Regions from separate parts of the Kitasatospora sp. NPDC088264 genome, predicted to be linked through region 1. Evidence: riboswitches for the same ligand, from Rfam matches in the RefSeq annotation. Region 1 holds a riboswitch; the other holds the start of a gene.

Region 1 (15,335 bases):
CACCGGCGCCGACCGCACGACCCCCGAGGTGAGCACGTGATCCGATTCGACCAGGTCGGCGTGGTGTACGACGGCGAGACCGCCCCCGTCCTGCGCGACGTCGACCTGCACATCCCGGAGGGCGAGCTCTGCCTGGTGGTCGGCCGCACCGGCGTTGGCAAGTCGACCCTGCTCGGCGCCGTCAACGGCCTCGTGCCGCACTTCACCGGCGGCACCCTGCGCGGCCGGGTGACCGTGGACGGCCGGGACACCGCGCACCACCCCCCTCGCGAACTGGCCGACGTGGTCGGCGTGGTGGGGCAGGACCCGCTGGCCGGCTTCACCACCGACACGGTGGAGGAGGAACTGGCCTACGTCATGGAGCAGTTGGCCGTCCCGCCGGCGGTGATGCGCAAGCGCGTCGAGGAGACCCTCGACCTGCTCGGCCTCGCCGACCTGCGCCACCGCGCCCTGCACGAGCTCTCCGGCGGCCAGCAGCAGCGTGTCGCCATCGGCTCGGTGCTCACCGCGCACCCGCGCGTCCTGGTCCTGGACGAACCGACCTCGGCGCTCGACCCGACCGCCGCCGAGGAGGTGCTCGCGGCCATCACCCGTCTGGTCCACGACCTCGGCGTCACCGTCCTGCTCGCCGAACACCGCCTGGAGCGGGTCGTCCAGTACGCCGACCGCGTCGCCTACCTGCCCGGCGACGGCACGGTCGTGCACGGGCCGCCCGCCGAGGTCTTCCGGCGCACCGCGATCGCGCCGCCGGTCGTCGACCTCGGGCGGCTGGCCGGGTGGCGGCCGCTGCCGCTCTCCGTCCGGGACGCCCGGCGCGCCGCCGCCCCGCTGCGGGAGCGGCTGAACGACGTGCCCGTTCCTCCGCCGCGCCGGGCAGCGGTGGCGGGGGAACGGGTGCTGGACGCCCGAGGGGTGGTCGTCCGGTACGGGCAGGTGACCGCCGTCCGGGAGATCGGGCTGGGTCTGCGGGCCGGCGAGGTCACGGCGCTGATGGGGCGCAACGGCTCGGGCAAGTCCTCGCTCCTGTGGGCCCTCCAGGGCTCAGGCCCGCGACAGGGTGGCAGCGTGCAGGTCCTCGGAGCCGACAGCGGGCCGGCCATGGACCCCAAGCGGCTCTCCGCGGCCAGGGCCCGACAGCTCGTCGGGCTCGTCCCGCAGACCCCGACCGACCTGCTGTACCTGGAGACGGTCGCCCAGGAACTCGCCCAGAGCGACCTGGAGGCCCACCGCGCAGCCGGCCCGACCGTCGCCGGCCCGACCACAGCCGGCCCGACCGCGAGGCAGATCCTCGACCGGCTCGCCCCCGGGATCCCCGACGGCACCCACCCCCGGGACCTCTCCGAGGGCCAGAAGCTGGCCCTGGTCCTGGCGATCCAACTGGCCGCCGCGCCACGGGTGGTGCTGCTGGACGAACCCACCCGAGGGCTCGACTACCACGGGAAGGAAGCGCTCACCGGCATCGTGGACGCCCTCGCCGCCGAAGGCCGCACGGTCGTCGTCTCCACCCACGACGTCGAGTTCGTCGCCGCCGCCGCCGACCGGGTGGTGGTGATGGCCGAGGGCGAGATCGTCGCCGACGGCCCCACCGCCGAGGTCATCGTCGCCTCGCCCACCTTCGCCCCCCAGACCGCCAAGATCCTCGCCCCGCTGCCCTACCTGACCACCCGACAGGTCGCCGCCGCCCTCGCGCCCGCGCAGGCCGCCCGGTGAGTGCCGTCCGGATCCCCGGCCGGGCCCGCGTCGTCGCGGCCCTGGCCGCCTTCATCGGCCTGGTCGCCTTCACCTGGCCGTTCGTCGTCGCCCCCGGAAAGTTCGGCTCCTCCTACGCCCCGCCGCTGATCTTCGGCGCCCTGCTGGTCCTGGTGCTCGCCGTCGTCATCGCGGAGATCGCGGCCGGCGGCATCGACGCCAAGGCCCTCGCCATGCTCGGCGTCCTGTCGGCCGTCAACGCCGGGCTGCGCCCGCTCGGCGCCGGCACCGCCGGAGTGGAGACGGTCTTCTTCGTCCTCGTCCTGGCCGGCCGGGTCTTCGGCCCGGGCTTCGGCTTCACCCTCGGCTGCACCTCGCTGTTCGCCTCCGCGCTGCTCACCGGCGGCGTCGGCCCCTGGATGCCGTACCAGATGTTCGGCTGCGCGTTCGTCGGCATGCTCGCCGGGCTCCTGCCGAGAACCCGGCGGCGGCGCTGGGAGGTCCCGATGCTGGCCGCGTACGGGGCGTTCTCCGGGTACCTCTTCGGCTTCCTCCTCAACCTCTCCTTCTGGCCGTTCTCCACCGACCCGAACAGTTCCATCGCCTACCTGCCGGGGCTGCCCTTCACCGAGCAGTGGCACCGCTACCTGCTCTTCGACCTCGCCACCTCGCTCGGCTGGGACACCGGCCGTGCCGTCACCACCTTCACCGCCGTGCTCGTCGTCGGCCCGGCCGTCCTCACCGTCTTCCGCCGCGCGGCCCGCCGCGCCAACTTCGAGCCCATGGTGCGCTTCGAGGCCCCGGACGGTCGACGAGTCACCGCGAACGACACCGCGAACGGCTCCGCCATCGGCTCCGCGAGCGGCGAGGGAGTCTCACCATGCGGACGGCTTCCGTGAATTCCGCGTCGGCCCCGGCGGTTTGCCCCTAAGCTGGCGACGCAGCTGGTTCGTCCTGCCCGCCAGGCAGGACGTCGCAAGAGGGAACCCGGTGGGAATCCGGGACTGCCCCGCAGCGGTGAGTGGGAACGACCGCCGTCATACGCACTGGACCCGGGACGGGTCTGGGAAGCGATGGCCAGTAGGTACCGGACGCCAACAGGCCCGGTGCGCCCACGAGTCCGAAGACCTGCCCGTTGCCCGCCCGCGGACCGTTCCGCGTGCGGATATCCCGGTGACCTCGTGGGCGGGTCGGCGACCATACCAGGCGGGTCCGGCACGCGCATCGACGTGAGCCGCCGCCCGGTTCGTCATCCCTTCGCGCTCTCGTCCCGTCCCCGGGTACTTGAGGAGCCAGACTCGCGAAGGAGAGTCCCTTGACCACGAAGTCCGCAGCCGCGGCAACCAGGGCCACCGTGTACGGCTACCCCCGGCAGGGCCAGGGCCGGGAGCTGAAGAAGGCCATCGAGGGCTACTGGAAGGGCACGGTCACCGCCGACGCCCTGCGGGAGACGGCGGTCGGCCTGCGCCGGGAGAACTGGGCGCAGCTCGCCCAGGCCGGGGCCTCGGAAGTGCCCACCGGCGACTTCTCGCTCTACGACCACGTACTGGACACCACGGTCGCCGTCGGCGCGATCCCGGCCCGCCACCGGGCGGCCGTCGAGGCGGACGCGCTGGACGGCTACTTCGCCATGGCGCGCGGCACCCAGGAGGTCGCGCCGCTGGAGATGACCAAGTGGTTCGACACCAACTACCACTACCTGGTGCCCGAACTCGGCCCGGACACCGTCTTCACCGCGAACCCGGCCAAGGCCGTCGGGGAGTTTCGGGAGGCGCTGGCGCTCGGCCACACCGCACGCCCCGTGCTGGTCGGCCCCCTCACCTACCTGCTGCTCGCCAAGCCCGCCCCCGGTGTCGCCGAGGACTTCCAGCCGATCACCCTGCTGGACCGGCTGCTGCCCGTCTACGCGCAGCTGCTGGCGGACCTGAAGGCGGCCGGCGCCGAGTGGGTGCAGCTGGACGAGCCCGCGCTGGTGCAGGACCGCACCCCGGCCGAGCTGAACGCCGCCGCCCGCGCCTACCGTGAGCTGGGCGGCCTTGCGGACCGTCCGAAGCTGCTGGTCGCGAGCTACTTCGACCGCCTGGGTGAGGCCCTGCCGGTGCTGGCCAAGGCCCCGGTCGAGGGCCTGGCGCTGGACTTCACGGGGCCCGCCGCGGCGAACCTGGACGATCTGGCCGCCGTCGGCGGGCTGCCCGGCAAGCGGCTGGTCGCCGGGGTGGTCGACGGGCGCAACATCTGGATCAACGACCTGGAGAAGTCGCTGGCCACCCTGGCGACCCTGCTGGGCCTCGCCGAGCGGGTCGACGTCGCGCCGTCCTGCTCCCTCCTGCACGTGCCGTTGGACGCCGCCGCCGAACGCGACGTCGACCCGCAGATCCTGCGCTGGCTCGCCTTCGCCAAGCAGAAGGCCAGGGAGGTGGCGCTGCTGGCCCGGGGCCTGCGCGAGGGCACGGGGGCGATCGCCGCCGACCTGGCCGCCAACCGCGCCGACCTCGCCTCGCGCGCCAACTCGCCGATCACCCACGACCCGGCGGTGCGCGCCCGTACCGCCGCCGTCACCGCCGACGACGCCCGCCGCGCCCAGGCCTACCCGCAGCGGGCCGAGGCCCAGCGCGCCCGGCTCGGCCTGCCACTGCTGCCGACCACCACCATCGGCTCGTTCCCGCAGACCTCCGAACTGCGGGTCGCGCGGGCCGATCTCACGGCGGGCCGGATCGACGCCCCGGCCTACCGCGAGCGCATCGAGGCGGAGGTCCGGGAGGTCATCGCCTTCCAGGAGAAGGCCGGACTGGACGTCCTGGTGCACGGCGAGCCCGAGCGCAACGACATGGTCCAGTACTTCGCCGAACAGCTCACCGGCTACCTCGCCACCCGGCACGGCTGGGTGCAGTCCTACGGCACCCGGTACGTGCGCCCGCCGGTCCTGGCCGGGGACATCTCCCGCCCGCACCCGATGACCGTCGACTGGTTCGGCTACGCGCAGGGCCTGACCGACCGCCCGGTCAAGGGCATGCTCACCGGCCCCGTCACGATGCTCGCCTGGTCCTTCGTCCGCGACGACCAGCCGCTCGGCGACACCGCCCGCCAGGTCGCCCTCGCCCTGCGCGACGAGGTCACCGACCTGGAGGCCGCCGGCGCGGCCGTCGTCCAGGTCGACGAGCCGGCCCTGCGCGAGACCCTGCCGCTGCGCGCCGCCGACCGCCCGGCGTACCTGGCGTGGGCGACCGAGTCCTTCCGCCTCGCCACCTCCGGGGTGCGGGCCGACACCCAGGTCCACACCCACATGTGCTACGCCGAGTTCGGCGCGATCATGACGGCGATCGACGAACTCGACGCGGACGTCATCTCGCTGGAGGCCACCCGCTCGCACATGGAGGTCGCCGGCGAACTCGCCGGGGCCGGCTACCCGCGCGAGGTCGGCCCGGGCGTCTGGGACATCCACTCCCCGCGCGTCCCGAGCACCGACGAGGCCATCGCCCTGCTGCGCGCGGGCCTCGCGGCCATCCCCGCCGAGCGGCTCTGGGTCAACCCCGACTGCGGCCTGAAGACCCGCGGCTGGACGGAGACCCGCGCCTCGCTCGACAGCCTCGTCGGCGCCGCCCGCCACCTGCGCGCGGAGCTCGCCGGCTGACCCCCCGGTGACGCGACCCGGCCGGGCCCCGCACGCCGTGCGGCGCCCGGCCGGGTCGGCCCGGGACCGTCCCCGGGCCGGGCCGCAACGGCGGCCCGGCCCGTTTCACCCGGACCCGGGAAGCCCGAGGTTCTGGTAGATCTCCGTCGTCACCGTGGAGAAGTTCATGGTCATGAAATGCAGCCCGGGAACTCCCTCGGAGAGCAGGCGCCGGCACATTCCGGTGGCCTGATCGATACCGATCGACCGGACGGCCTTCGGGTTGTCCTGGTGCTTCAGCATGCTTTCGGAGAGATCATCGGGAATGGCGGCAGTGGTCAGCGTCGGAATCCTCCGAAGCGACCGGATACTGGTCACCGGCATGATCTCCGGAATGACCGGAACGGTGCAGCCGGCCGATTCCAGTCGATCCCGGAAACGGAGGTAGCTGTCCACGTCGAAGAACATCTGGGTGATGGCGTAGTCGGCTCCCGCCCGGCACTTCTCGATGAAGTGCCTGATCTCGGAATCCCAGTCGGGGGACCTCGGGTGCAGGTCCGGGAACGCGGCCACGCCGACGCAGAAGTCGCCGGACTCCTTGATCAGCCGCACCAGGTCGGCGGCGTACTCCACTCCGTCGGGGTGGCGGTGCCAGGTGCCCAGCGGATCGCCCGGCGGGTCGCCGCGCAGCGCCAGGATGTTGCGAACTCCCTGGTCAGCGTAGTGGCCGAGGATGTTCCGCAGTTCGGCGACGCTGTGGCCGACTGCGGTCAGGTGGGCGGTCGGCGTGAGGGTGGTCTCCTGCGCGATGCGGCCGGTGACGTTCACCGTCCGCTCCCGTGTCGACCCGCCGGCGCCGTAGGTCACGGAGACGAAGGTGGGGGACAGCGCTTCCAGGCGCCGGATCGCATTCCACAGGCCGACCTCCGCTTCGGCGCTCCGGGGCGGCATGAATTCGAAGGAATAGGAAAGCCTGCCGGCCGCGAGGAGTTCGCGGACGGAGGTCGCCCGATCCGTGCGCGTGGAGGGAATTCCGAGTGTCATGGCAGGAGGTTAACCAGCCGGGCTCGCGGTAGTCCTCAGGTGTCCACTCTGTGATACGAATTCTCTCGGTGGTACGAGTTGGGAGACGGGTGGGGCGGGCGGCACAATGGGCGCATGAAAAGACCTTCGCAGGTATTGTCGGGACTGCCCGGATGGGATCGGTGCGCGGTGATGGGAGTCGTGAACGTGACCCCCGACTCGTTCTCGGACGGCGGCCGCTGGCTGGACCCGGGGCGCGCGGTGGACCGTGGACTGCTGCTGGCCGAGCAGGGCGCGGACATCGTGGACGTCGGCGGGGAGTCGACCCGGCCGGGAGCGACCAGGGTGTCCGAGGAGGAGGAACTGCGCCGGGTCCTGCCGGTGGTGCGCTCGCTCACCGACAAGGGCGTCCTGGTCAGCATCGACACGATGCGGGCCCGGGTCGCCGAAGCGGCGGTGGAGGCCGGCGCCCGGATCATCAACGACGTCAGCGGGGGCCGGGCCGACGCGGGCATGGCCCGCGCCGCGGCCAGGGCCGGAGTGCCCTTCGTCGTCATGCACTGGCGCGGGCAGTCCGCCCACATGGACGAGCTGGCCGCGTACGAGGACGTCGCGGCCGAGGTGATCCGCGAGGTCGCACGGCAGATGGACGCGGTGGTGTCGGCCGGGGTCGACCCCGCCCAGGTCATCGTGGACCCGGGCCTCGGCTTCGCCAAACGCCGGCAGGACGACTGGGCGCTGCTGGCGTCACTGGACGCCTGGCGCGTACTGGGGCGCCCGCTCCTGGTGGCGGCCTCGCGCAAGCGCTTCCTGGGCGAGCTGCTGGCCGACCCGCGGACGGGCGAGGCCCGTCCGGCCCGTGAACGCGACGCGGCCACCGCGGCGGCCAGCGTCCTGGCCGCCGCGCAGGGCGCCTGGGCGGTGCGGGTGCACGAGGTCCGTGACACCGCCGACGCCGTCCGGGTCGAGGCCGCGATCCGAACCAACCGGGTCTGAGAGAGGAAGTACGCGCCATGCCACGTCCGACCGGGCGGAAGATCTACGCCCACGCCAAGCTGCGCCGACTGCGCCGCGAGCACGGCATGAACCAGGTCGAGCTGGCGCGCGAGCTCGGCATCTCGACCAGCTACCTCAACCAGATCGAGCACAGCCAGCGCCCGCTGACCGCCGCCGTGCTGCTGCGGATCGCCGAGGTGCTCGGGGTCGACCCGGAGTTCTTCTCCGAGGCCGAGGAGGAACGCCTCGGCACCGACCTGCGCACCGTGCTCGCGGACGAGGCCTGTGGCGGAGCCGTGCCGACGGAGGAGATCGCGGAGGTGAGCCGGAACCACCCGGAGGTGGCACGGGCCCTGGTCGCGCTGCACCGCGGCTACCGCGAGGCGCTCGCGCGGGTCGTCGACCTCGGTGAGCCCGGCACCGGGGCGGGCATCCGCCCGGCCGAACCCCATGACGAGGTCAGGGACTTCTTCTACACCCATCACAACCACATCGCCGCCCTGGACGAGGCGGCGGAGCGGACCGCGCGGTGCCTGGCGACGACGACCGCGGGCCGCACCGCCGCCGCGCTGGCCGCCCGCCTCGGCGAGCGGCACGGGGTGCGGGTGCTGGACGCCGACCACCGGCGGCCCGGCGACCTGCGGCGCTACGATCCGGCGGCCGGCACGCTGCGGCTCTCACCGTGGCTGGCCGGCGGCCGGCGTGCCTTCCAACTCGCCACCCAACTGGCCCTGCTGGAGCACCGGCCGCTGCTCGACACGCTCGTGGCGGCGGCCGGGCCCGGCCTCACCTCACCCCAGGCCGCCGACCTGGCCAGGATCGGCCTGGCCAACTACTTCGCCGGCGCCCTGCTGATGCCGTACACCGCCTTCCACACGGCCGCCGAGGAGCTTCGGTACGACATCGAGCTGCTCCAGGCCCGCTTCGGGGTCGGGTTCGAGACGGTCTGCCACCGGCTGAGCACCCTCCAGCGTCCGGGCCGACGCGGCGTCCCGTTCTCCTTCCTGCGCGCCGACCGGGCGGGCAACATCTCCAAGCGCCAGTCCGCGACCGACTTCCACTTCTCCCGCCTCGGCGGCACCTGCCCGCTCTGGACGGTCTACGAGGCCTTCTCCGCGCCCGGCCGGATCCTCACCCAGGTCGCCGAGATGCCGGACGGGAAGCGCTACTTCTGGATCGCCCGCACCGTCTCCCACGGCGGCTTCGGGCACCGCGCACCGCGCAGCGAGTTCGCCGTCGCGCTCGGCTGCGAGCTGCGCCACGCCCACCGCCTCGTCTACGCCGAGGGCGTCGCGCTCGACGCTCCGGGAGCGGCGACCCCGATCGGGCTGGGCTGCCGGATCTGCGAGCGCCGCGACTGCGTCCAGCGCGCCCGCCCGCCGGCGGGCGGGCGCCTGGCGGTCGAGCCGGACCGCCGCAGCCGCGTTCCCTACGCCGTGCTCGGTGACAGCCCCGGCACCGGGCGCTGGCCGGGGCCGTCGTAGCAGGCGAGCGGGCGGATCAGGGAGTTGTGGGCGAGCTGTTCGGTGATGTGGGCGGTCCAGCCGGTGATGCGGCTCATCACGAAGACGGGTGTGAAGACGGGGGTGTCGAAGCCCATCAGGTGGTAGGCGAGGCCGGCGGGGTAGTCGAGGTTGGGGTGGATGCCCTTGCGTTCCAGCATCGCCTCGCGCAGTGCGGCGTGCAGGGCGGCCAGCCGGGCCGTCCGGGGGTCGGCGCTGCGGGCCACCAGGGCGTCCAGGGCGGCCTGCATGATCGGGACGCGGGAGTCGCCGTGCTGGTAGACGCGGTGGCCGAAGCCCATGATCTTCCGCTTGGCGGCGAGCGCCTCGTCGAGCCACTGCGCGGCCCGGGCGGGGGCGTCGATCTCCTCCAGCATGTGCATCACGGCCTCGTTGGCGCCGCCGTGCAGGGGGCCCTTGAGTGCGCCGATCGCGGCGGTGACGGCGCTGTAGAGGTCGGAGAGGGTGGAGGTGACGACGCGGGCGGTGAAGGTGGAGGCGTTGAAGCTGTGCTCGGCGTACAGCACGAGGGAGATCTCGAAGCAGCGGACCACCTCCGGGGCGGGCACCGCGCCGAAGCACATGTGGAAGAAGTTCTCCGCGTAGCCGAGCCCGGGGTCCGGCGGGATGGGCGCCAGGCCCCGGCGGCGGCGCTGGTCGGCGGCGACGACGGTGGGCAGTTTCGCCAGCAGGGTGAGGGACTTGGCGAGGTGGGGCGCGGGGCGGCCGTCGTCCTCGGTGGGGTCCTCGGCGCCGAAGAAGCTGACGGCGGTGCGCAGCACGTCCATCGGGTGGCAGGTCTCGGGCAGCTTGGCGAGCAGTTCGGTGGTGGTGCGGTCGAGCGGGCGCAGGGCGGCCTCGAGGGCCCGGAACTCCCGCAGCTGTCCGGGGTCGGGCAGCTCGCCGTGCCACAGCAGGTAGGCGACCTCCTCGAAGGAGCGCTGGGCGGCGAGGTCCTGGACGGGGTAGCCGCGGTAGGTGAGGGAGTTGGTCTCCTGGATGACGGTGGAGATCCCGGTGGTGTCGACGACGACTCCGGCGAGTCCGCGGTGGATCCCGGGCGCGGTGGTGGGCATGGCTGGTCTCCGATGCGGGGTCAGGCGCCGGGCGGGAGGGTGAAGTCGAAGACGGCGGTGTCGAAGGCCGCGTACTGCTCGTAGCCGAGGAGTTCGTACAGCCGGGAGCGGGTCTGCATGCGCGGCAGCAGCGACTCCTGGGTGCCCTCGGCGGCGAGGGTGCGCAGGCCGTCCTCGACCGCGCCCATGGCCAGGCGCAGCAGGGTGACGGGGTAGAGCGCGATCTCGTACCCGAGGTCCTGGAGGGTGCGGGCGTCGAGCAGCGGGGACTTGCCGAACTCGGTCATGTTGGCGAGCAGCGGGACGTCGACGGCCTTGCGGAAGGCCTCGAACTCGGCCTCGTCGGCGAGGGCTTCGGGGAAGATCGCGTCGGCTCCGGCGTCGACGTAGGCCTTGGCCCGGTCGATCGCCGCGCGCAGTCCCTCGACGGAGCGGGCGTCGGTGCGGGCCATCAGCAGGAAGTCGGGGTCGCGGCGGGCGTCGACGGCGGCCCGCAGGCGGCGGGTCATGTCCTCGCGGGGGACGACCGCCTTGCCGTCGAGGTGGCCGCAGCGCTTGGGGTTGACCTGGTCCTCCAGGTGCAGGCCGGCGAGGCCGGCGTCCTCCATCAGCTGGACGGTGCGGGCGGCGTTCATGGGTTCGCCGAAGCCGGTGTCGGCGTCGATCAGCACCGGGAGGTCGGTGACCCGGGTGGTCTGCTGGGCGCGGGCGGCGACCTCGGTGGCGGTGGTGAGGCCGATGTCGGGCAGGCCGAGGTCGGCGGCGAGGACGGCGCCGGAGAGGTAGGCGGCCTCGAAGCCGAGGTCCTGGATGAGCCGGGCGGAGAGCGGGTTGAGCGCGCCGGGCATCGTCAACAGCCGCCCGGTGGCGAGGCGTTCGCGCAGGGCGCGGCGGCGCTGGGCGGGGGTGGTGCGGGTGTGCAGCATCAGAACAGGCCCTTCGGGAGGAGCGCGTCGAACGCGCGCACGGTCTCGGTGTCGACGGCCGGGAACAGCTCGTCCAGGTCCGGGGCCTTCAGCTCGGCGAGGTCGGCGGCGGCTGCCAGGAAGCGGTCCTGGTCGGCGGGGGAGACGATGCCCTCGGCCAGGGTGCGGAACTTCCGCTCGTACGCGGGGCGGTCGAAGGGGCGCGCGCCGGCCGGGTGGGCGTCGGCGACGGCCAGCTCGTCCTGGATCACCGTGCCGTCGTCCCGGGTGATCACCACACGCCCGCCGAAGGCCCGCCGGGCCGGGTCGGGGTCGTGGTAGCGGGCGGTCCACTCCGGGTCCTCGACCGTGGTGATCTTCTGCCAGAGCGCCACGGTCTCCGGGCGTTGGGCCCGTTCGGGGGCGTAGGAGCGCTCGTGGTGCCAGGCGCCGTCCTCCAGGGCGACGGCGAGGATGTACGGGATCGAGTGGTCGAGGGTCTCCCGGCTGGCGCGCGGGTCGTACTTCTGCGGGTCGCCCGAGCCGGAGCCGATGACGTGGTGGGTGTGGTGGCTGGTGTGCAGGACGACCGAGCGGACGCCGTCCAGCGGCCCGGTCCTCTCGCGCAGCCGCCGGGCCAGGTCGATGATCGCCTGGGCCTGGTACTCGGCGGAGTGCTCCTTGGTGTAGGTGTCCAGGATCGCCCGCCTCGGCTCGCCGGGCGCGGGCAGCGGCACGGTGTAGTCGGACTGCGGGCCGTCGAGCAGCCAGGCGAGGAAGCCGTCCTCACCCTCGTAGACGGGGGACGGGGAGGTCTCGCCGCGCATCGCCCGGTCCACCGCCTCGATCGCGGCCTTGCCGGCGAAGGCGGGGGCGAAGGCCTTCCAGCTGGAGATCTCGCCCTTGCGGGACTGCCGGGTGGCCGTGGTGGTGTGCACGGCCTGCTGCACCGCCTGGTACACCGTCTCGGTCGGCAGCCGCAGCAGCGCCCCGAGCCCGCAGGCGGTGGCCGCGCTCAGGTGCGCGACGTGGTCGATCCGGTGGGCGTGCAGGCAGATGCCCCGCACCAGTGCGACGTGGACCTCGTAGGCGGCGACGATGCCGCGCAGCAGGTCGGCCCCGCTGCGGCCGGTGTGCTGGGCGACGGCCAGCAGCGGCGGGATGTTGTCGCCGGGGTGGGAGTAGTCGGCGGCGAGGTAGGTGTCGTGGAAGTCCAGCTCGCGCACCGCCGTCCCGTTGGCCCAGGCCGCCCACTCCGGTGAGACCCGGGCCAGGCTGCCGAACACCCGGGCGCCCGGCGCGCCGCGGTGGGCGAGCGCCTGGGCGCGGGCCACCGTCACGGGCCGGCGCAGCAGCGACGCGACGGCCACCGCCGCGTTGTCGATCACCCGGTTGACGGCCATGTTCACGCTGGCCGGGTCCAGCTCCTCGGTGCCGGTCGCGACGGCGGCCAGCTTCCAGGCGAGCTGCTCCTCACGCGGCAGCCGGTCGGCACTGGGGTGGACGCGGACGTGGTGCTCGATCACGGGACTCCTCGGGGGCGCTCGATGGCTCTCGGTCTTGCATGACCGAGCCTGCTCGTCGGACGGCCGATGATCCAGCATGCCAATCGGTGGAATCCGTACGGCGGATTCCTGCGAACCTGCGAAACCTGCGAACCCCGCCGGGGAACCGGCTCCTCCACTTCTCCCGCACCGGCGGCACCTGCCCGCTGTGGAACGTCTACGAATCCTTCGCCGCCCCCGGCCGGGTCCACGTCCAGGTCGCCGCCATGCCCGACGGCCGGCGCTACCTCTGGACCGCCCGCGCCGTCACCCGCTCACCCGGCGGCTGGGGCCGCCCCGGCAAGACCTTCGCCATCGGCCTCGGCTGCGAACTCCGCCACGCCGCACGGCTCGTGTACTCGGCGGGACTGGACCTCGGCGACGTGGCGGCTGCCACCCCGATCGGGCTCGGCTGCAAGGTGTGCGAACGCCCGGCGTGCCCGCAGCGCGCCGCGCCCGCCATCGGCCGGCCGCTGGCGCTCGACGAGCACACCAGCACCTTCATCCCGTACCCCGCGCTGCCCGATCCCCGGAACTGAACGCCGCCGGCCGACGTACCGGTCCGGCCGTCCGAGCCCGACGCCCCTCCGTCCGAGCCCGACGCCCGGCGGTGCACCCCCGGTGGGCTTCGCGCGGGCACCGCCCGACCCGCCCCGGGAATCCTGCGGTTGCCCGGAACTTCCCGGACGTCCGGCCCGACTTCTGGGCCGGGCGCCGTCGCCGACAGCGTCCGGCAGAGCACACCCCTTCACCCCAGGAGCGCGAGCATGTGCGGGATCACCGGCTGGGTGTCCTTCCACCAGTCCTTCCACCAGGACATCGGCCACGGGGCCGCCTCCGTCATCCAGGCGATGACCGACACCATGGCCCTGCGCGGACCCGACGCCGGCGGGGTCTGGCTCGGCCGCCACGCCGCGCTCGGCCACCGCCGCCTCGCCGTCATCGACATCGAGGGCGGCACCCAGCCCATGACCGACCGCCCCGAACACCCGCAGGTGGTGCTCACCTACAGCGGCGAGGTCTACAACCACCACCGGCTGAGATCCGAACTCGCCGCCAGGGGCCACCGGTTCGAGACACGGAGCGACACCGAGGTGGTCCTGCGCGCCTACCAGGAGTGGGGAGACGCCCTGGTCGACCACCTGGAGGGCATGTACGCCTTCGCCGTCTGGGACGACCGCGAGCAGCGCCTGCTGCTGGTCCGCGACCGGCTCGGGGTCAAGCCGCTGTTCTGGGCCGAAACCGACGGCGGCCTCGCCTTCGGCTCCGAACCCAAGGCCCTGTTCGCCCACCCCGAGGTGACCCCCACCGTGGACGCCGACGGCCTGCGCGAGGCCTACAGCCTCCTGTTCAACACCGGCCCCACCGTCTGGGCCGGCGTCCGCGAGGTGCACCCCGGCAGCATGCTCGTCCTCGACCGCGACGGCATCCGCGAACGGCGCTACTGGGAGCTGACCGCCCGCCCGCACACCGACGACCCGCAGACCACCACCGAGCTGATCGGTGGCCTGGTCGACCGCGCCGCCCGTACCCAGCTGGAGGCCGACGTCCCGCTGTGCAGCCTGCTCTCGGGCGGCCTCGACTCCACCGTCGTCACCGCCCTGATCGCCGACGAACTCCGGCTCCGCGAAGGGCCGCAGGCCACGCTGCGCTCCTACGCCGTCGACTACAGCGACCAGGCCGAACAGTTCACCGGCGACGTGCTGCGTACCGGCCACGACACCCCCTTCGCCGCCGAGGCCGGCGCGTTCATCGGCACCCGGCACTCCACCGTCGTCCTCGACCCCCGTGCCCTGCTCGACCCGGACAACCGGCGCGCCGTGGTCGTCGCCCGGGACTCGCCGATCGGCGTCGGCGACATGGATACCTCGCTCTACCTGCTGTTCGGAGAGATCCGCAAGCACTCCACCGTCGCCCTCTCCGGCGAGGCCGCCGACGAGGTCTTCGGAGGCTACCCGTGGTTCCACCACCCGAAGGCGCTCGCCGCTCGCGCCTTCCCCTGGCTCCTGGTGACCGGGGACCAGGCCGCCATGCCGCTCCACCCCGACCTCGCCGCCCGGCTGCGCATCCCCGAGTTCCGCGCCGACACCTACCGCACCGCCGTGGCCGCCGTCCCCCGCCTCGACTCCGAGAGCGCCGCCGAACACCGCCTGCGCGAGATGCAGCACCTCTCGCTCACCCGCTGGCTGCGCCAACTCCTGCACCGCAAGGACCGCCTCTCCATGGCCCAGGGCCTGGAGGTGCGCGTGCCCTACTGCGACCACCGCCTCGTCGAGTACGCCTTCAACACCCCCTGGGCGATGAAGAACCACGACGGCCGGGAGAAGAGCCTGCTGCGCGACCTCGGCCGGGGCATCGCCCCCGACTCGGTGCTGTGGCGGCCGAAGAACCACTACCCGGCCACCCACCACCCCGACTACAACGCAGGTCTACAGCGGCTGGCCCGCGAGGCGCTGGACGCACCGCACGTACGGGACATCGCCGACGAGACGGTCGTCGGGGCGGCCATCGACACGCCTGCCGAGCAGTTGCCGTGGGGCCACCGGCTCCGCCTGGAGCGGGTCGTCGACCTCGCGCTGTGGCTCGACCACCACCGCCCCGCCCTGGCCTTCTGACCTCGCGGCCTCGCCGAGGGTGTCGGGGTTACTTGCCGGCGGCTGTCATGGAGGTGACGGCGTCGGCGGTGGTGGCGCGGTAGTTGCCCAGGTGGGGGTTGAGGACGCGGGTGTCGCTGGTGAGTGGGAAGTTGTGGGTGGCGGCGAGGGGCATGTTGGTGTCGTCCTGGTCGGCGAGGACGTTGAGTTCGTTGATGTCGGGGGTGGTGCCGGTGGTGGCGCCGCCGGGGTTGAGGTCGATGACGGCGTAGGCGTTCTGGCCGGCGGGGACGGGGAAGCGCTGGGTGCCGCTGGCGAGTACGGGCCGGATGTTGTTGCTCTGGTCGCGGGCGGTGGAGTTGCCGAGGTTGACGCCGGGGGAGGAGCTGAGGCTGC
Region 2 (15,335 bases), on a different contig from region 1:
CCGACGAGATCGCCGTCGACCGGGGCACCGCGGCGGCGGGCCGGTACCGGGTGGGCGACCCGGTCACGCTCGCCACGGACGGCCCGGCCCTCACCGCGCGGCTGGTCGGCATCGTGACCACCACGGACACCCGGGTCACGGCCGGCGGTACGCTCACCCTGTTCGATCGGGCCACCGCGCAGCGGCTGTTCGCAACTCCCGGGCACTACACCAGCCTTGAGGTCTCCGCCGGGCCGGGCGCCGGCCAGTACGAACTGGCGGAGCGGATCGCCGCCGTCCTGCCGCCCGGCCGGGCCGAAGTCACCACCGGACAGGCGCAGGCGAACCAACAAGCCATCTACGTCGGCACGTTGACCCGGGGCTACCAGAAGCTGCCGATGGTCTTCGCCGGGGTGTCGCTGTTCATCGGCTCGTTCCTCGTGGTCAACACCTTCACCATGCTCGTCGCCCGGCGCACCCGGGAGATCGCCCTGCTGCGGGCGGTCGGCGCGACCCGGCGCCAGGTGGTGCGCTCGCTGCTGGCCGAAGCGGCGCTGGTCGGGGTCGTCGCGTCGGTGGTGGGGTTCGTCCTCGGGCTCGGCATCGCGGCCGTGCTGCCCGGGCTGCTGAGTGGCGAGGGCGGTCGGCTGCCGGAGGGGCCGTTGGTCATCGGACCCCGGCCGGTGGCGGCAGCCCTGTTCGTCGGGGTCGGCGTGACGGTGCTGGCCGCCTGGCTGCCGTCGCGCAGGGCGGCGCGGATCGCGCCGATCGAGGCGCTGCGGGCGGCGGCCGCGCAGCCGGGCGGGCGCTCGCGGCTGCGTCCGATCGTGGGGGTGGGGCTGCTCGTCCTCGGCGTCGGCTGGCTGGTCGCGCTCGCGGGTGCGGCGAAGGACGCCTCCGAGGCGAATCTGCGGAGTGCGATGGCGGGTTGCGGGCTTCTGGTCGTCGCCCTGATCGTGCTGGCACCGACGCTCGCCGTCCCGGTGATCCGGCTGACGGGCCGCCTCACCCGGCGGTTCGGCGTCGTCGGCCTGCTGGCCCGGCAGAACGCGCTGCGCGACCCCCGGCGCACGGCGGCGACCGCCGCCACGCTGCTGATCAGCACGGCGCTGGTCAGCGGGCTCGCCACCATCGGCAGCTCCACCGAACAGGCCCTCGACCGGCAGGCGGCGGACGGCCTCGCCGCCGACTACGTGATCAGCACCGGCGACACCATGACCGGCATCGACCCGGCGGCCGTGCAGCGGGTGGCCGGTCTTGCGGGGGTGCGCGGCGCGAGCGCGGTCGCGGACTCCACGGTGGTCATCGGCGGCAAGGTCCGTGAGATCTCCGGCATCGACCCCGTCTCTGTTGAACAGGCCGTGAAGCTCGACTTCGTGAGCGGTTCCGTGGAGGACCTCGGGCCCGGCCGGATCGCCGTCTCCAGCAGCGTCGCCCGGGAGACCGGGGTGAGCACGGGAGGCCAGGTCAACGTGCGGATGGGCCGGAGCGAGGAGTTCACGCGGTACACCGTCGTGGGCGTCTACCAGGACAACCCCACCGCCCACGACGCGGTCGGCGCCCGGGGCGAGGTGCAGCAGCACGGCTTCAAGCCCGGCTCCGTCCAGCGGATCCTCGTCCGGGGCGACGGCTTGTCCGGGCGCGACCTGCGGACCGCTGTCGGCAACAACCCGCTGCTGAAGGTGCAGGACCGGGCCGAGCTGGTGCGGGAGGCGGCGGGGACGATGGGCGACCTGCTGACGCTGATGTACGGGCTGCTCGGCATCGGCGTCGTGATCGCCGCGCTCGGCATCGTCAACACCCTGGCCATGTCCGTCACCGAACGGACGCGTGAGATCGGCGCCCTGCGCGCCATCGGCATGGATCGCGCGGGCATCCGTCGGATGATCCGCCTGGAGGCCGTGACGGTCGCGGCGTTCGGCACCCTGCTCGGCCTGGCCGGCGGCCTGTTCGGCGCCTGGGCCGTCGGCGCGCTGGCGGGCGGCGCGGTCAGGCAGTACGCGCTGGTGTTGCCCTGGGGCACGCTCGCGCTCGTCTGCCTGGGGTCGCTCGCGATCGGCGCGGTCGCGGCAGCGGTCCCGGCCCGGCGGGCGGCGGCCCTCAGCCCGCTGGAGGCGGTCGCGGAGGTGTGACCGGTCGATCGCCCTGTCCCCGCCCGGTGCGAACGCCGGGCGGGGACCATCAGCGTCGCGGCCGGGACAGGGCGATCGGGTCGTCCGGATCCTCGATGTGGTCGCTCACTGGCCCCGAGACGGTGAAGGAACGTTGAGGCCTGGGTCCGCGGGATCGGCTGCTGGTCGTCGTGGTGGCCGTGCAGGGACCCTGCGCTCACCATTCCTCCGGAAGTCTCGTGCAGGCGGGACCGGCATCAGTGTCTTCCCCCGCAGGCCTGGCCGGTACCGGAGCCGTCACGAGAGTCCTGAGCTGGTGTTCCTTCCCGGCGAAGATTGACCGGCTTGTCCGTCTCAGCAAAGGTTGACCAGGCGTTGCTATGGCCCTGCAACCTACACAGCCCTCACAAGAGAGCCCAATGCCTGAACTTCCCGCCACACGCCGCATCACCCTCCACCTACCCGCCGACCTCGTCGACTGGCTCCACGAGTTCGCCGAGATCTCTCACCGATCCGTTGACGAGGTGGTCCGGCCACTGATCGAGGCGGAGAAAGCCCGCTTCGATGCAAACTGGGATCGGACGTCACCAGGGCCTGGTTAGAGTCGAGGAGCGCCACGACCAGCAGCTCGACGCCCACACGCGACCGGTTGGCAGCCGCTCCTTCGTCGTGTGCGGGTCGGGCGCCATGTACCAGACGATGGAAGGCCGTTGGGGCTGCGCCTCTTGTGGCTCCACCTGGGCCCGAGACAGCGAGAAGGGCCAAGGAGCATGCCGATCTGTGCGGAGTGCCGCACCGCTGAGGCGGTCATCAAGGACCTGGACGTCGGGTGACTGGCCTGGCCGGCGATCGCACATCAGGCTGACGGCCGGGCAGCGGGTCGGATCGGGCACGGGATGTCCGGCCAGATCCGGTTGGGGCACGCGATCACGTAGTGGCCCGACCAGCGGCTGTCGGACACCCAGCGGGACCAGACGACGTCCGAGGCGCCCTCCAACTGCTCAACCGCGCGGAGTCGCCGTGCCTCGAAGGGAAGTTGGGGGTCGCCGCCAGGAGTGTGTTCCTCGTACCGTTCCGCAAGCCAGTCCACTGCGTTGCTCACCGCCACCCAGGTGCCCCGCACCTGGGCGGCCGGGCGCAGGAGCCACCAGCCGGTCATCATCGGCGGGAGTTCCGAGAGGCCGAACCGTGCGGCCTCGATCGGGCGACGCTCCGGCTCCTTCGCCAGCAGCCGGCCGTCACCGGCCCACTCGTAGCCGTGGAAGTGCAACAGTGCTTCTCCTCGGAGACGTGGAAGCCCCGGCCGCCCGCACGGGACTGCGGGCGGCCGGGGCTGTCAGGGGACTTCAGACGGACAGGCCGAACCGCGCCGGGTCGATTCCGGCCTCGGTCAACTCCTCGGCGGTGAACAGCAACGGTTCGCGGTCGGGACGCTTGCTGTCGCCGAGGGCGAAGACGCCGTGCTCGACCAGGCCGAGGGTCACGCACGACTCGCCGTCGTCGCCCCCGCCCTGGTTGCCGCCGCACGCACGGTTGAACTCGACCTGGGAGAGGTCGAGTCCGTACAGGTTGCGCTCAGTCATCGCCTGCACCTTTCGGTATCGCTTCGGGGCAGCACGGAACGGCCCCGCCCCGCCCAGGACTTGGGCGGGAGAATGAGGGGGAGTTCAGCCCCACAGGCTGATGCGGGTGGTGAGCTGGTCGGCCGGCACCTGGCGCGACTTGGCGTCCGGCTCGAACAGCGGCCGGACCAGCGCCCGGCCGTCCTGGGCGCCCACGATTTCGACCAGACACCCGGTCGTCAGGTCCTTCCGGACCGGATTGTTGTCGATCCGCTCCATGAGTTCCGCGTGCGTACGGCGGCGTGTGGTGCCGGTCGGCTGTGCGAAACCGTCAGTGGGCATGGAGCGCTCCTGTGGCTCTCGAATCATTTCGGCGAGTCACCAAATTACCGGGGCGTTGGGGTTGTTTCTGTGCGCTTTCCCGTTCCCGAAAGAACTCACCTCAGGCCCGTTTGGGCAGTGCGCACATTCCATTTTCCGCCCGGGTCGAACGGGAGGGATCGTAGGGCTCAGGTGGCCCACCGAATCCCGCCGAACGTGGGCGCAGGAAGTCGGACCGGTCGACTTCCTGCACCGCGAAGGTTCGCTGGTTGGCTATCGGCAGAGATCCTGTGATGTCTCCCGATGGCGGGAAGTCCACTCGTGCAACGCGGCCCGAGCGTCCTCGCCCCAGAGCGCGTAATTCTCGAAGGTTCGGAACGTGTCCAGGTACTCCTGGACGTCGTGGGGCCTGTTGAACACGAGCACGCCTGCGGCTACCTCAACGGTGGCCAAGGATGCGTCGTAGACGGTGAAGACGTTCATCGGCGCCTTCGGCATATGGCCGGCCAGCGGGATGACTCCGAGTCGAACATTCGGCAAGCGGGAGACCGAAGCCAGGTGGTCGAGCTGCGTGGCAATGGCCTGCGCCGGTACCAGCGGCCAAAGGCAGGCCTGCTCCGTCAAAACAAAGGTGAAGCTCTTGGTGACGTCGCGGAGTACGGCTTGCCGCTCAAGCTTCTTGGCGATGACCCTCGAGTGATCGCCGGGGATCTGGGCCAGACTGGCGTTGACGTACGCCGGCGTCGAGAGCAGTCCGGTGATCATGGTCGGCAGGAAGTGGCGGGGTTCCGTCGAGGTCCGCTCAAGGCTCGCCAGCTCAACCTGCTTCTTGTCCGCGCCGTTTCAGCGGAGGATTCTGGCGTCCTGCCGCTCTGGACCCGCGAGCCGTGCTGAATCCGACCTGTTTTCCACTGAGGATTCCTTTGGATTCTTATTCTCGAAGGAATTCGTCTCGGATCCCTTCGACCAGTGCGCGCATGTCGTCTCCGTGTAGTGCTACGGCATCGAATTCGGAGAATTTTGACAGATAGACGCCGACATCTCGTGGATCGTGAGTGGTGATCTCTGAATGGAACGTCTCCACGATGACCAGGCGATCGTCATACATGCTGAAGCATGTCATTGGGAAGTCCGGCATTCGTCTGGCGAGGGGAATAGACCCGATGGTCACGTTGGGAAGGCGGGACAGTGACACCAGGCGATCGAGCTGTGTAGCCATGACGGCAGGAGGACAGATCCGCCAGCGTAGTACATGTTCACAGATGAGGAAGTGGAACTGCCGCTGGCGGTCGTACAATACGGCCTGGCGCTCCAGTCGAGCTGCGATCGTTTTCGTCTTCGCCTCTTCTGGCAGCTCTGGGTGCAAGGCGAAGACGGCCGAGACATATTCGGCGCTCTGGAGCAGTCCAGGAATCAGCTGTCCCTGGAAGAGTCGGAGAAGGCCTGTTCGGGCTTCGATGGCTTTGATGGCGTGCTGGTGCTTCCAGTGGCCCATTCGGCGGAGTTCCCGCCAGGCGACCTCTTCGGTCGCCGCGCCGCGGGCTGCCTCCAGGAACTCTGCTTTGGCTTCGCCTGATATGCCGAGCGCGGTCAGGATGAGGTCCACGTCCTGCACGCTCGGCAGGGTCTTGCCGTTTTCGATCTTCGAAAGCTTGGCTGGAGACATGGAAGCCCTGCGGGCGACGGTCTCGGCTGTCTTGTCCGAGGCGATCCGTAGCGCCCGCAGGGCTTTGCCCAAGTCCTTGTGCTGTTCTCCGCTCAAGCCGCCGAGTACTCCCCGAAAGGCACGGCGTTCGTCAGAGCGATCTCCCGGTACTGCTGGTACTCGCTCAGGTAGTCGTCGGGCAGGAGTTCGGCTCCGAGGAACTGCCCTGCATCCGTGTAGTGCATCCGGTAGACCTGGGCGTCATCGAACAGCCAGAAGTCGTGGTCCGGTAGCCCGGCCACCTTCTGGCGAGCCGTGTCGATGATGCCGATCGACTCGCCGGCCTTGATGTTGCCGGGGTACGACGCCAGCTCGTAGCGGAGGTAGTCCGACAAGGGGGAGTGGAGGACGTGCACCCGGGCCACGTGCTTGCCCAGATCCGTCATGGAGCGGACCCAGGGGTTGTCGAAGCGGCCAGGCGGCAGCCCCTTGCCGGCGAGGAAATCCGCGAACTCTTCACGTTCGTCGTCCACGTCGTAGACGGCCAGAGTTTCGAGCCGGAAGGCCGTTCGCTCGAACGTCTTGAAGAGACGGCCGAAGTCTTCACCCTTGAGCATGGAAGTACCCCTCCAGGACCGCAGCGGGGATCACGACCGCCGACTCGCCGTCCGGCAGGTTCAACTCCGCCAGACGGTAAGGGTCGGTGATCGCGTATCCCTGGACCATGTAGTCCCCGTTCTCGGTGCCCCACAGCGTGGGGCACGATCCGTCGTTGCAGGACCCATTCCCAGACAGCCAACGCAGCATCAGGTGCCTCCAGTCGCCGGTGGTTCCTGTCTTGGCCGATGCTCCCGGCTCTCTGGGCGCAGGGTCAAGAACCTGATCTTTCCAGAACGGGAAAGTCGTTCGACCGCCCCCGCCCGGTGTGAACGCCGGGTGGGGGCGGGGGAGTTCAGGGGGATGGGGTGGGCGGTCGGGTCGGTACAGACAGAGGTGCCCCGCGCGGCGGTGAGCCGGGCGGGGCACCTCTGGTGTGTCTGCGGGTTTAGAAGTCGTCGTCGAAGGCGACGGAGCCCTCGACGGCGACCTGGTACGCGGAGACGCGGCGCTCGAAGAAGTTGGTCAGCTCCTGGACGTTCTGGAGTTCCATGAACCCGAACGGGTTCGTCGACCCGTAGCGGATCGGCAGGCCGAGGCGGGCGAGGCGCTGGTCGGCCACGGCCTCCAGGTACTGGCGCATGGAGTCGGTGTTCATGCCGGCGAGGCCGTCGCCGCACAGGTCCTGGGCGAACTGGAGCTCGGCCTCGACGGCCTCCTCCAGCATCTCCGTGACCTGCTTGGCCATCTCGTCGTCGAAGAGGTCGGGCTCCTCCTCGCGGACGGTGTCGACGACCGACATCGCGAAGTCCATGTGCATGGACTCGTCGCGGAACACCCAGTTGGTGCCGGTGGCCAGGCCGTGCAGCAGACCGCGGGACCGGAACCAGTACACGTACGCGAACGCGCCGTAGAAGAACAGGCCCTCGACGCACGCCGCGAAGCAGATCAGGTTCAGGAGGAACGCGCGGCGGTCCTCCTTGGTCTGGAGCGAGTCGATGTGGTCGACGGCGTTCATGTACTTGAAGCAGAACTGCGCCTTCTGGCGGATGGAGGGGATGTTCTCCACCGCGGCGAAGGCCGCGTTGCGGTCCTCGGGGTCGGGCAGGTAGGTGTCGAGCAGCGTCAGGTAGAACTGGACGTGCACGGCCTCCTCGAACAGCTGGCGCGACAGGTACAGCCGCGCCTCCGGGGAGTTGATGTGCTTGTAGAGGCTCAGCACCACGTTGTTGGAGACGATCGAGTCCCCGGTGGCGAAGAAGGCGACCAGGCGGCCGATGAGGTGGCGCTCGCCCTCGCTGAGCTTGGCCAGGTCGGCGACGTCGGAGTGCAGGTCCACCTCCTCGACGGTCCAGGTGTTCTTGATCGCGTCCCGGTACCGGTCGTAGAACGACGGGTAGCGCATCGGGCGCAGGGTCAGCTCGAAGCCGGGGTCGAGCAGCATCTTCTCGCGGTCGGGGGTGCTCACTGGCAGGCCTCGCAGGACTCGGGGTTCTCCAGGGAGCAGGCCAGCGCGGCCTCCTCCTCCGGGGTGAGGGTCGGGGTGTTCACGGGCACGGGCGCGGACGAGGACGCGGGCGCGGGCGCGGCGGCGCGGGCGGTACCGGAGGCGGCCTGGGCGATCCGGGTCGCCGGGCGCGAGCGCAGGTAGTAGGTGGTCTTGAGACCGACCTTCCACGCGTAGGCGTACATCGAGCTGAGCTTGCCGATGGTCGGCGCCGCCATGAACAGGTTCAGCGACTGGCTCTGGTCGAGGTACGGCATGCGGGCCGCGGCCAGGTCGATCAGCGCGCGCTGGGGCAGCTCCCAGGCGGTGCGGTACAGCGAGCGGACCTCGGCGGGCAGCCAGCCCAGCTCCTGGACGGAGCCGTTGGCCTCGCGCAGGGCGTCGCGGGTCTGCTGGTCCCAGACGCCGAGCTCCTTGAGCTCGCGCACCAGGTACGGGTTGACCTGGAGGAACTCGCCGGACAGCGTCTCGCGCTTGAACAGGTTGGAGACCTGCGGCTCGATGCACTCGTAGACGCCGGCGATGGACGCGATGGTCGCGGTCGGCGCGATGGCCAGCAGCAGCGAGTTGCGCAGGCCGGTCTCGGCGATGCGGGCGCGCAGCGCGGTCCAGCGGTCGGCCCACTGCGGGGCGGCCGTCGGGAAGTGGTCGATGTGCAGCTCGCCGCGGGCGGCGCGGGTCTCGCCGTAGGCCTCGTGGCGACCCAGCTGCTCGGCCAGGTCGGCGGAGCGCTCGTACGCGGTGAGCATGATGCGCTCGGCGATGAGGGTGGACAGCCGCGCGGCCTCGGCGGAGTCGAAGTCGATCCGCAGCTTGAAGAAGACGTCCTGGAGGCCCATCACGCCGAGGCCGACCGGGCGCCAGCGGGAGTTGGAGGTGCCGGCCTCGGTGGTCGGGTAGAAGTTGATGTCCACCACGCGGTCGAGGAACGTCACGGCGGTGCGGACGGTGGCGTCGAGGCGCTCCCAGTCCATGGCGCCGAGCAGGTCGTCGACGGAGGCCCCCGGGGCGACGTGGGCGCCGAGGTTGACCGAGCCGAGGTTGCAGACGGCGGTCTCGGAGTCGTCCGTGACCTCCAGGATCTCGGTGCACAGGTTCGAGGAGTGCACCGTGCGGCCGGGCAGCGCGGTCTGGTTGGCGGCGCGGTTGGAGGCGTCCTTGAAGGTCATCCAGCCGTTGCCGGTCTGCGCCAGGGTGCGCATCATCCGGGCGTACAGGGTCTGCGCGGGGATGGTGCGCACGGCCTTGCCGGCCAGCTCGGCCTTGCGGTAGGCCTCGTCGAAGTCGGAGCCCCACAGGTCGACGAGCTCGGGCACGTCGGCGGGGGAGAACAGCGACCAGTCCTCGTTGGCGTTGACCCGGCGCATGAACTCGTCCGGGATCCAGTGCGCCAGGTTGAGGTTGTGGGTGCGCCGCGCCTCCTCGCCGGTGTTGTCGCGGAGCTCCAGGAACTCCTCGATGTCGGCGTGCCAGGTCTCCAGGTAGACGCAGGCCGCGCCCTTGCGGCGGCCGCCCTGGTTGACGGCGGCGACCGAGGAGTCGAGGGTGCGCAGGAACGGGACGATGCCGTTGGACTTGCCGTTGGTGCCGCGGATCAGGCTGCCGCGCGAGCGGATGCGCGAGTAGGACAGGCCGATGCCGCCGGCGTGCTTGGACAGCCGGGCGATCTGCGCGTAGCGGTTGTAGATCGAGTCCAGGTTGTCCAGCGGGGAGTCGAGCAGGTAGCAGCTCGACATCTGCGGGTGCCGGGTGCCGGAGTTGAACAGGGTCGGCGAGGAGGTCAGGTACTCCAGCCGGCTCATCAGGCCGTACAGCTCGGCGACCTCCCGCACCGACTGCTCGCTGTCGCCGACCGCCAGGCCGCAGGCGACGCGGAGCAGGAAGTGCTGCGGGGTCTCGATGACCTTGCGGGTGATCGGGTGGCGCAGCAGGTAGCGGGACTGCACGGTGCGCAGGCCGAAGTACTCGAAGCGGTCGTCGCCGTGCGCGTCGATCAGCGCGTCCAGGGCGGCGGCGTGCTTGGTGACGAAGGCGGCGGTGGTGTCGCCGATCAGGCCCTCGGCGTGGCCGACGGCGATCGAGGCGGCGAAGGAGCGCGAGCCCTGGCTGTTCGCCTCGTCGACGATCTCCAGGGCGAGCAGCCGGGCGGCCAGCTTCGAGTACTGGGGGTCCTCGGCGATCATCGACGCGGCGGCGTCCACGGCCAGCCCGCGCAGCTCGGCGAAGTCCGAGCCGGCGTGGCGGCCGCGCAGCGCGGCGGCGGCGACATGGCCGGGGTCCACCTGGGGGAGATCGACGCTGCGGTCGGTGAGCAGCCGAAGGAGCGCGCCGCCGGGGTCGGAGACCGTCGGGTCGGTGGGGGCGGGGCCGGTGCCCTGGGCGGGCAGGGTGGCTGAGGCAGCGGTGGTCAAGGCGCTCTCTCCTGGCGGCGATCGGCGGCGGTGATCGGGGGGTACCGGGCCGTTCGGGGCAGGGGAGCACGGCACGTACGCAGGAAGCGTCGCGCGACAGTGGCGTCCCCGGCCCGCCCGCGAGGCCCGGAAGGTAGTTCTCGTGCTGGCGCGGCCTCTGCGGGAGGGCCCGTGCGCACACCGTCGGCAGGTACTCGGACTCGCGGGGCGGCTACTGGTAGCCGCCCGCTCACCGCTGCGGGGCAGTCCCGGATTCGCACCGGGTTCCCCTGCATCGACAGCAGGATTGAGCATACATCTAGTGGTGTCTCTCTGATGCGACCCCACATGTAGTACGGCGCGGTGTGTCGGAGCGATAACCGGTGGTGCCGGGAGGGGGCGGGTCGTGGCCTTGGGGCGCCTCGGATCCGGGCTCCCGGCGCCCTGATTCCGGGCCCCGGCGTCCTGGTTTCGATACGGAACGGTCACCGGGCGGACCGGTTGCCGCGGGCATGCCCTACGATCTGGGCGCATGAGCGAGCGAAGCGCCGAGGGGCGCGTTTCGCGAAGCGATCATCGAGCGAAGCGAGGGGGCGCGTGAGCGACGGAACTGGCGCACCCGGGCAGGGTCCGCAGGGAACGCCTCCCACCGGGCCGGGGGACGCGCACGGTCAGCAGCCGCCGGTGGTGCCCGGTCCGGTGTTGCCGCCGAGCGGGGGCTTCGGGCCGCCGCCGGCCTCGTACGGGCCTCCGGTGCCGCCCGCGCAGCCGGTGGCGCAGCCCGGTCCGCCGGGGCAGCCTCCGCTGCCGCAGCCGGGACCGCCAGGGCAGCAGCTGCCGCCGCAGTGGCAGCCGAACCCCCAGGCGCACCCCCAGCCGCATCCCCAGGCACACCCCCAGCCGCATCCGCAGTCGTACCCGCAGCCCCAGGCGCCGCAGCGCGCCGAGCCGAACTGGGAGGCGCTGGCGGACCGCAACGCGGCGGACGGCAAGCGCCGCCGCCGACTGCGGGCCCTCGGCGTGGCGGTCGCGGTCGTCCTGGTCGGCGGCCTGATCGCGGGCGGGGCGGTGCTGCTGACGAAGGGCGGCGGCGACAAGCCGGTCGCCGGGCCGATCGCCTCGGCCTCCAACCGGCCGTCCTCCGCCGCATCGGGTGCCGCCCGGAGTGCCGCGCCGAGTGCCGCCGCAACCCCGGGCGGGAACCCGTCCGGCACCCCGGGCGGAGCGCCGGACGACCCGTCGAAGCCGATCTGGGAGGCCGCCACCGACCCGGCGCCGCAGGACGCGGGGGCACTGTTCTCCGCGCTCCAGGTGACGGTCAACGGTGCCACCTGGAACCGGACCTTCGTCTCGCTGGACTCGCCCTGCTGGGACGGGAACTCGACGACCGGCGGGCTCGGCAAGGTCCTCGGTGACCAGGGCTGCCAGAAGGTGCTCCGGGCGACCTACGTCTCCGGCGACAGCGCGGTGACCGTCGGCGTCGCGGTCTTCGACCACAAGATCCAGGCCGAGACTTCGATGAAGAGCTACACCGGCCACCTCAAGGGCGCCGTCGCGCCGGGCGCGCCGGCCTTCTGCGCCACTCCGGGCTGCACCAACACGCACAACACCCTGGGCCGGTACGCCTACTTCACGGTCGAGGGCTCGGCGAAGGGCGGCGACACCGCCGACGCCACCGCCACCGCGGCGGCCGTCGGCTTCGGCGAGCACGTGAAGGGCCAGCTGCTCCAGCGCGCCAAGGCCGCGTCCGCGGCCGCGCCGGGTGCGCCGGGGGCCGCCGCGGCCGGCTGATCCGCCGTGGCACCCCGGCCCCGGCGGGTTCGCTCGCCGGTGCCGGGGGAGTGTGGCAGGCTCTCGGGGCAGTCATTCGCACGAGTGTTCCGGTTGTGTCCGCCTGGGCCGGTGCCGGCGAGCAACCGGAGGAGCGGTCCGTGGCCCTGCCCAGAGCCCTGCGCGGCAGGCCCGCCGTCCTGGCCGCGGCCGGGGTCGTGGTCGCCGCGGGCGCCGTGGCGCTGTTGCAGCGTGACGGCCGGGCCGACGGCGAACGGCCCGCCCGCGTCCCGGTGACGGTCGGCCTCCCCGGCCGCACCCTGCCGCCGGAGGTCGGCCGGGACCTGCTCGCCCGGGATCCGCAGGCCTCGCCGAACGCCCGGGCCGTCCAGCAGCTGCTCGCCGACCTGGAGGACCGGGCCCGCACCGGGCAGAGCGGCGGGACGGTGATCGGCCAGCACGTCGAGGCGCACAACGAGCGCAACAACCCCGAGTACGGCGACTACCGTGGCACCAAGCAGGTCGGCTACTACTACAAGAAGGCCGCCGACCTCACCGGCAAGCTGCCCGGCTTCGTCGAGACCGACCTCGGCCCCGGCTACGGCCAGACCGGCTGGGGCGTCGGCGACCCGCGCTCCTACTCGGCCGGCCGGTGGCCCACCTGCCGGGCCGGCTGGCAGTACACCGACGACGCCGTCGACCTGCTCTCCGCCGTCTGGTCCGGTCACCCGCGCGCCGACGACGGCAGCTACGGCACGGCCGGCGTCCAGCACAACTGCGACGGCACCACCACCGAACTGCCCGACAACGGCGGGGGGCCGGCCGGGATCGTCGGCATGTCCTTCCACCAGCCCTACCCGGGTTCGGACGTCAAGTCCTTCGAGCAGGTGCTCTGTTCGAACTCTCCGGCCGCCAAGGACAAGGGCTGGTTCGGCCGGGTCGTCGACAGCGCGCACGACACCCCCGAGTACCGCGCGCTGATGACCGACCTGTCCTACCTGGCCGACCACCTGGAGTACCTGGCCGCCCACGACGTGCCGGTGCTGCTGCGCCCGTACCACGAGATGAACGTGCAGGACTGCTCCCGCAGGTTCTGGTGGTCGGGCCAGAAGCCGGCCGACTACCAGGCGCTGTGGCGGATCACCTACCGCTACCTGGTGGAGACCAGGGGCCTGCACAACCTGCTGTTCGTCTGGACGCCGGTGTCCTGGGACGGAGCCCCCGGCGCGGACCCGTGGGACTACTACCCGGGCTCGCAGTACGTCGACGTGGTCGGGGTGGACGACTACAGCGGCAGCCCCGCGCACCCGATCGGCACCGGCGAGGTGTGGACCAAGCGGTACTACGACGGACTCGCCGGCTACGGCAAGCCGCGGATCCTGGCCGAGTCCTTCGCCGTCCCGGTCAACTCCCGCCAGCCGGACACGCTGCGGCGCACGCCCTGGACGATCTGGACGGTCTGGGGGCAGTCGCTCACCTCGGACAACCTGACGCTGGACCAGCCGCGCAACTCCAGCGCGGACGTCAACGCCACCTACCACAGCCCGCTGGCGCTCACCGGCGGCGCCGGCCCGTTCGGCGCGAACGTCGACTGGGGCGGCCTGCACGTTCGTTGAGCCGGTCCGCAGGGTCGTCGAGCCGCCCCCGCGCGTCCGCCGAGCCGGTCGCCGTGAGGTGCGCTACACCACCGAATTCCGTTGAACGGCCGGAATACCGTGTCCGTTGTGCCGTGTGGCATCCTGTGGCGGCGAAGCCGAGGGGCTGACGCCGGGACGGGCCCGGCGGGGCGGGGGTGCGGGATGGGACAGGCGCGTGCGATGCGCGCGGCCGGCGGCATCGCCGTCGGCTGGGGCGTGGTGCTGCTGGCTTGGGCGGCGTACAACTGCTTCGGCCAGGTCGGGTTCGCGACCTACGTCAAAGGCATCTTCTACTACGGCGGTACCTCGGTGGACGCCGAGACCGGCAGCCTCAACTACGGCCTGATCTACCTGCTTTCGGGAATCCTGCTGCTGCGCGGGCGCAGTTGGGCGCTCGGGGTGGCGGCCGGCGTCGCTCTGGTCGAGGGGTACAACCGGGTGCGCAGCCTGACCGGCGCGCTCCTGGACAAGCCGCAGCGGGAGTGGTTCACCAGCACCACCGAGGGCGGGCTCAAGCTCGCGACCTTCGCGCTCGGCGTGGCCGTCACCGCGGCGCTGATCCTGCTGCTGGCCCGGCTGAAGTGGCGGGAGCAGCGGGCGCCGGAGGCCGCGGCGTCGGGCGGCCAGGTGCACTGGTCACTGCTGCAGACGATCCCGGCCGAGTCGGCCCCGGGCCCGCAGCCGTACCAGCAGCCGCCGTTCCAACACCAGCCCGCCTGGCCGCAGCCGCAGCCGCAGCCGCAGGCCGCCTGGCCACCGCAGCCGCCCTTCCAACAGCAGCCGCAGCCCGCGTGGCCGCAGCAGCCCCCGGCCTCGCAGCCGCAGTCGCAGCCCGCTGCCTGGCCGCAGTCGGCGCCGGCCCAGCCGACCCAGCCTTCGCAGCCGTCACAGCCGGTGCCGTACGCGCAGCAGCCCGCCCAGCCGGCCCCGCACCCGTCGACGCTCGCCCAGCAGCCGTGGCCCGCCGCGCCGCCGGTGACGCCCGGTCCGGTCGCCCCCGGCCCGGCCGTGTCCCCGGTCGACCGCCCGCCGACGGACCGCCCGCCGACGGACCGCCCGCCGCAGGCCTGAACCTCCGCAGCCCCGGACCGCTCGCGAACGACCCGGCTCCCGCACGGGATCGGCCCGACACCAGACGAGGAGCGACTTTCGCCATGCCATCGACATCCCCCGCACGGACGGTGCTCACCACGTCCCGCGAGGCCGCCCGGCTCGCCGAGCGACAGATGTCGTGGAAGCCCCGGGTCCTCCCGTTCTACTTCTCCTTCACGGTCATCTTCGCCTTCTCGGTCTGGGCCTACGTGCCCAACCCCACCCCGCTCGGCTGGACGATCACCATCCTGTGGGGGATGCCGGTGTTCGGCGTCCTGATCGGCTTCCAGGGCGTGCTGATGGTCCGCCGCCGGCTGCGCCAGGTGAGCCGGATGACGCCGGCCGTGCCGGTCGAGGACGACTTCCTGATCGTGCTGGTGCCGACCATCGGCCGCCACGACACCTATCCGGCGCTGGAGCGCTCGGTGCTCTCGTACGTCGAGCACCTGCCGGCCTACTTCCCGTGGATGCGGGTGGACGTCCTCACCGAGGAGGGCTGCGCGGCCGCCGAGAAGATCGACGGTCTGGCCGCCCGCAACCCGCTGATCCGGGTGGTGACCGTGCCGAAGGCCTACGAGACGGCCAACGGCACCAAGTTCAAGGCCCGCGCCAACCACTACTCGCACGAGCTGCGGATCGAGGAGGGCGAGGCCGAGGACGACGTCTGGGTGCTGCACATGGACGACGACACCGGCGTCGGCCCGGACACCGCCGCCGCCGTCGC

The links. Region 1 has a riboswitch for cobalamin ahead of metE (5-methyltetrahydropteroyltriglutamate--homocysteine S-methyltransferase). Riboswitches for the same ligand answer to the same signal wherever they lie in the genome.
Region 2: linked by a shared signal. The riboswitch ahead of AB0O82_RS29465 (ribonucleoside-diphosphate reductase subunit alpha) and the one ahead of metE (5-methyltetrahydropteroyltriglutamate--homocysteine S-methyltransferase) in region 1 are both predicted to bind cobalamin.

What each region holds. Positions count from the first base shown of each region.
Region 1 covers NZ_JBFBIR010000014.1:143,538-158,872, forward strand. Annotated here, with positions in the region: gene AB0O82_RS14420 (CbiQ family ECF transporter T component) at 1-40, shown strand, start outside; gene AB0O82_RS14425 (ATP-binding cassette domain-containing protein) at 37-1,710, shown strand; gene AB0O82_RS14430 (ECF transporter S component) at 1,707-2,588, shown strand; cobalamin riboswitch at 2,618-2,840, shown strand; gene metE (5-methyltetrahydropteroyltriglutamate--homocysteine S-methyltransferase) at 3,005-5,320, shown strand; gene metF (methylenetetrahydrofolate reductase [NAD(P)H]) at 5,426-6,343, opposite strand; gene folP (dihydropteroate synthase) at 6,458-7,318, shown strand; gene AB0O82_RS14450 (short-chain fatty acyl-CoA regulator family protein) at 7,336-8,802, shown strand; gene AB0O82_RS14455 (bifunctional 2-methylcitrate synthase/citrate synthase) at 8,748-9,896, opposite strand; gene prpB (methylisocitrate lyase) at 9,917-10,822, opposite strand; gene AB0O82_RS14465 (MmgE/PrpD family protein) at 10,822-12,327, opposite strand; partial or broken gene AB0O82_RS14470 (short-chain fatty acyl-CoA regulator family protein) at 12,483-12,884, shown strand; gene asnB (asparagine synthase (glutamine-hydrolyzing)) at 13,113-14,960, shown strand; partial or broken gene AB0O82_RS14480 (DUF4232 domain-containing protein) at 14,989-15,335, opposite strand, start outside.
Region 2 covers NZ_JBFBIR010000051.1:11,906-27,240, reverse strand. Annotated here, with positions in the region: gene AB0O82_RS29510 (FtsX-like permease family protein) at 1-2,111, shown strand, start outside; gene AB0O82_RS29505 (hypothetical protein) at 2,947-3,360, opposite strand; gene AB0O82_RS29500 (DUF397 domain-containing protein) at 3,437-3,673, opposite strand; gene AB0O82_RS29495 (hypothetical protein) at 3,758-3,994, opposite strand; gene AB0O82_RS29490 (DUF5753 domain-containing protein) at 4,247-4,789, opposite strand; gene AB0O82_RS29485 (helix-turn-helix transcriptional regulator) at 4,905-5,735, opposite strand; gene AB0O82_RS29480 (DUF6879 family protein) at 5,732-6,235, opposite strand; gene AB0O82_RS29475 (hypothetical protein) at 6,222-6,344, opposite strand; gene AB0O82_RS29470 (ribonucleotide-diphosphate reductase subunit beta) at 6,664-7,659, opposite strand; gene AB0O82_RS29465 (ribonucleoside-diphosphate reductase subunit alpha) at 7,680-10,109, opposite strand; cobalamin riboswitch at 10,301-10,444, opposite strand; gene AB0O82_RS29460 (hypothetical protein) at 10,866-11,903, shown strand; gene AB0O82_RS29455 (glycosyl hydrolase) at 12,044-13,498, shown strand; gene AB0O82_RS29450 (hypothetical protein) at 13,682-14,590, shown strand; gene AB0O82_RS29445 (glycosyltransferase family 2 protein) at 14,674-15,335, shown strand, end outside.